Regions from separate parts of the Paenarthrobacter sp. 10L420 genome, predicted to be linked through region 1. Evidence: riboswitches for the same ligand, from Rfam matches in the RefSeq annotation. Region 1 holds a riboswitch; the other holds the start of a gene.

What was found. A riboswitch is a leader RNA that binds a small molecule or an ion and turns the genes downstream of it on or off. The one in region 1 is predicted to bind glycine.
Region 2: another riboswitch for glycine. It lies ahead of gcvP (aminomethyl-transferring glycine dehydrogenase); the one in region 1 lies ahead of gcvP (aminomethyl-transferring glycine dehydrogenase).

The regions. Positions count from the first base shown of each region.
Region 1 covers NZ_JBFTJK010000004.1:57,387-59,779, forward strand. The annotation lists gene AC1DD5_RS08675 (MFS transporter) at 1-133, opposite strand, end outside; gene AC1DD5_RS08680 (TetR/AcrR family transcriptional regulator) at 207-746, shown strand; glycine riboswitch at 840-937, shown strand; gene gcvP (aminomethyl-transferring glycine dehydrogenase) at 1,122-2,393, shown strand, end outside.
Region 2 covers NZ_JBFTJK010000003.1:7,383-9,775, reverse strand. The annotation lists gene AC1DD5_RS06780 (PucR family transcriptional regulator) at 1-1,192, shown strand, start outside; glycine riboswitch at 1,267-1,365, shown strand; gene gcvP (aminomethyl-transferring glycine dehydrogenase) at 1,514-2,393, shown strand, end outside.

The sequences.
Region 1 (2,393 bases):
CGGTGTTATCGACGGCCACCAGCAGCACCGGGAACATCAGGAGTGCCAGGGCCGTCCAATCGCGCCACGGTGCTGCCTGACCAGTCAAGGTACGAGTGGAGCGGGGCGCTTGGGTTGAGGACGGCGTGAACATAAAGTTTACTGTACCGTCTAGACGGTACAGTTTCAAATTCAGCACCGCCAACCCCGTAGGGAATGATGTAGTCATGCCACGAAAGCCAGTTGCCAGGGATGCAGTCCTTGATGCCTACGAAGCCCTCCTTATCGAAGTGGGGGAGCGGGCTGCCACGCTTGACGCAGTCGCCAAGCGGGCAGGGGTCTCCAAGGGCGGACTGCTTTACCACTTCCCCAACAAGGAATCGCTGATCAGCGCTCTGTTGGAGCGCTTGGATGAGTTGGCCCAGGCAGACATCGAAAAAATGAAGACGGCACCAGATGGCAGCGCTGCTTACTTCATTCGGACCTCACTGTGGGCCGGAACTCCCATGGATCGGGCATTCGTTGCTGCCACGAGACTGGCCGAAGTTGCCCATGAGGAGACCCGCCACAGGTTTGCCGGAATCCAGCAGCAGTGGTTGGACGTCCTGGCCGAGGATGTTGGTCCGGAGGTTGCCAAGGCCGTCAGTTACATGGGCGACGGCCTGTATTTCAACGCCATGTTCGAGGGTGGCCGGGAAGGCGGCAAGGCCGGGCGGGAGGCCGACGTCGAGATCCTGCTGGGCGTCCTGGACCGGCTCCGCAAGTAGCGGGTCATCCATTTGCGGCGACGCCCGCGACGTAGGACAATTGAGCCTTGTGGTGCGCCTTTACTGGGGCACGCAAACAATTGAATATGCCTTTGATCTGCGGCGGGAGAGTCCTGCAAGCAAGTGATGCGGGCGCCGTAGGAGCAAACCCTCCCCAGGAATCTCTCAGGCCCACGCACCGCCGCGGCGAGGCAACTCTGGAAAGTAGCAGGCCTTTTGCCGCGTCCTTTGGCGCGGACGAAATGCTGTGCTCACCGACGGTGCAAGCGATCGTTGTGCAAGCAACACGCGGAAACTCTCAGGTCCAATACAGAGTGGGGAGGAACCCAGCCACTGTGGCGTACCCAAACGCCGCCCAAGTAATGGAGTTCCTTCGTGACGGTTAGTTCAGCCTCCACCACCTTCGTCGATCGGCATATTGGCGCCCGCCGCCAGGCCGACATTGAAACCATGCTCAAGACGGTCGGCTACGACACCGTTGATTCGCTGGTTGATACGGCCGTCCCCAACGACATCCGCCAGGACGTTGCCCTCACCCTTGAAAACGCGCTCAGCGAAGTCGAGGTGCTGGCTGAGCTGCGCAAGCTTGCGTCCAAGAACAAAACTGCCGTCCAGATGATCGGCCAGGGCTACTACGACACCGTCACGCCGCCGGTTATCCGCAGGAACATCCTCGAATCCCCGGCCTGGTACACGGCATACACGCCGTACCAGCCGGAAATCTCGCAGGGCCGCCTCGAAGCCCTGCTGAACTTCCAGACGATGGTCCAGGACCTCGTGGGCCTGCCGATCGCCAACGCCTCCCTGCTGGACGAAGCAACCGCCGTGGCAGAGGCCGTGCTCATGATGCGCCGTGCCAACAAAAACAAGGCAGCCCATGATGGGAAGACCGTCCTCGACGCCGACTGCCTTCCTCAGACCATTGCCATCGTCAAGGGCCGCGCTGAGGCCCTCGGCTTCGAGGTTGAGGTTGCTGACCTTTCGCTCGGTCTCCCGGAGGGCGTCATCAACGGCGTCGTCCTGCAGCAGCCCGGCGTTTCGGGCCGCGTGTTTGATCACTCCGCCGTCATCGCTGAGGCCAAGGAACGCGGTGCACTGGTCACGGTCGCAGCAGACTTGCTCTCCCTGACGCTCATCACCCCTCCGGGCGAGCAAGGTGCGGACATCGCCGTCGGTTCCGCCCAGCGCCTCGGCGTTCCGCTGTTCTTCGGCGGCCCGCACGCCGCGTACATGGCCGTCCAGAAGGGTCTCGAGCGTTCCATGCCCGGCCGTCTGGTGGGCGTTTCCAAGGACGACGCCGGTGTCCCCGCCTACCGCTTGGCGCTGCAGACCCGCGAGCAGCACATCCGCCGCGAGAAGGCCACGTCCAACATTTGTACCGCGCAGGCGTTGCTGGCCATCGTCGCGTCCATGTACGCCGTCTACCACGGCCCGGAAGGCCTGAAGGCAATCGCCGAAACCGCCCACGGTCACGCCCGCACCCTTGCAGCGTCGCTGAAGGCTGCCGGCGTCGAGGTCCTTCACACTTCCTTCTTTGACACCATCACAGTCCGCATCCCCGGCAAAGCGGCTGAGATTGTGGCCGCCGCCGAGGCCAAGGGCATCAACCTGCGCGGCATTGACGTTGATCTGGTGGGCATCTCTGTT
Region 2 (2,393 bases), on a different contig from region 1:
GTTCATTGCGATCGCCCGCTCGGTTGCCGAATCTTCCCTGCTCGAAGAGTCGCGGCGCCTGCGGCAGACGGCAAGGGTTTATGACCTTCTTCGCACGGCCGGAGCCTCCGAGGACCATTGGCAGAGCCTGGTCCAACGGCTTGCCACTGAACTGGACGCGGAACTGTTCGTGGTGGACCGCCGCTGCCTCCATCCCTGGCACCCCGAAGGCCAGCGGCTCCCGGAGTTCCTCGCGGATGAATGGGCGCCGCTTTCCGGGCAGGTGTCCCTGGCGGGCAAGAATTTCCAGTGGCACCGGATCAGGGGCCGGCACGTGCTGACCATGGACATCCCGACCCACGCCAACGCGCTCCTCGTGGTGCTGCCCAAGAGCGAACCGCACCCGGACGCCGTCGTACTCCTGCACGCCGCGACCGTGCTGGGACTGCAGCTCTCGCGCATCGTTTTGTCGTTGGAAGGCCGCCACCGACTGGCAGGCGAGTTCCTGCTGCAGGCCATGGATGGGCGCTTGGGCGCGGCCGAAATGGAGAGTCGGCTGGCAACTTTTGGGGTTCCGCCACAGGACTTCCTGCTCGCCTCTATGTCAGCGGATATGGCGCCCGCTGCGGGGCTGGCCCAGGCAGCGAACGACGGCGACAGGCTGGCCAACGTGCACATCGAACTGTGGCGGCACGGGGTTGCGTCGGCTTCTTTGAAGCGGAATAGCCGCCTGCACGTTGTGATCCCTTCTGATGTTCCGGACGACATCCTGGTCCATTGCGCCGGGGCGGATGCAGCGATCGGAATCAGCGCTCCGGCGGCAGTGGCCGGCATTCAGCGCGCGCTGCAGGAGTCCCTCTGGGCGCTCGGTTCGGCCCGGGCGAACAAGCTTGGCCTGGCCCGATATGCGCAGGGACCGTCGTGGCTCGGGCTGACAGGTTTCGAGGAAGGGACTGCGCTGGTCCGGCGTCTCCTGGGGCCGATTTTCGATTACGAGCAGAGCCAGGAGGGCGATCTCCTCGTCACGCTGAGGACCTATTTGGACTCGCAGCGTTCGTGGCAAAAGACTGCCGCAGCCTTGTTCGCGCACCGGCAAACCATCATCTATCGGATGCGGAAAATCGGTGAATTGACGGGGCTGGACATGAGTGAAACCTCCACGGTCGCCCAGTTGTGGTTCGCGCTCCAGATCCACGAGGCAATGCATCGGTAGGTATCCCTTGCTTGCGCTTTTTCCAGATAACCCGCTATGGTGTGAACCGTGTCACCCAGGTGACGCAATGCTTTTGATCTGTGGCGGGAGAGTCCTGCCGGTACATCCAGTCAGGCGCCGTAGGAGCAAATCCTCCCCAGGAATCTCTCAGGCCCACGTACCGCCACGGCGAGGCAACTCTGGAAAGAAGTCCAGGTAACTGGGCTCACCGACGGTGCAAGCAGGCAACCATTCCTGCGGAATCTCTCAGGTCCAATACAGAGCGGGGAGGAACCCACATCATCGTGGCGCACATAGGGCGCCTGAATCATGGAGTTCCTCTTGACTGTTCAATCAACCCCCACCGCTTTCGCGGACCGGCACATCGGCGCACGGCGCCAGGCCGACGTTGACACCATGCTCAAGGCAATCGGCTACGACTCCGTAGACGGCCTGGTAGATGTTGCGGTCCCCGATTCCATCCGCCAGGACACCGCGCTCAAGTTGCAGGATGCCCTCACTGAGGTGCAGGTCCTCGCCGAGCTCCGCAAGCTCGCGTCCAAGAACAAGACCGCTGTCCAGATGATCGGCCAGGGCTACTACGACACCGTCACGCCCCCGGTTATCCGCCGCAACATCCTCGAGGCTCCGGCCTGGTACACGGCGTACACGCCTTACCAGCCCGAGATTTCGCAGGGCCGCCTCGAAGCTCTCCTGAACTTCCAGACCATGGTCCAGGATCTCACGGGGCTGCCGGTAGCCAACGCTTCACTGCTGGATGAAGCAACGGCTGTAGCCGAGGCCGTACTGCTGATGCGCCGCGCCAACAAGTCCAAAACTGCCAAGGACGGAAAGACCGTCCTGGACGCCGACCTCCTACCGCAGACCATCGCGATCGTGAAGGGCCGGGCCGAAGCGCTGGGCTTCGAAGTGGAGATTGCTGACCTTTCGCTCGGACTGCCCGACGGCGACATCAACGGCATCGTCCTGCAGCAGCCCGGCGTTTCCGGCCGCGTGTTCGATCACTCCATCGTCATCGCGGCGGCCAAGGAACGAGGTGCGCTGGTCACTGTCGCTGCCGACCTTTTGGCGCTCACCCTCATCACGCCCCCGGGCGAACAAGGTGCCGATGTCGCCGTCGGAACTGCGCAGCGCTTCGGTGTTCCGCTGTTCTTCGGCGGCCCCCACGCTGCGTACATGGCCGTGCGGGAAGGCATGGAGC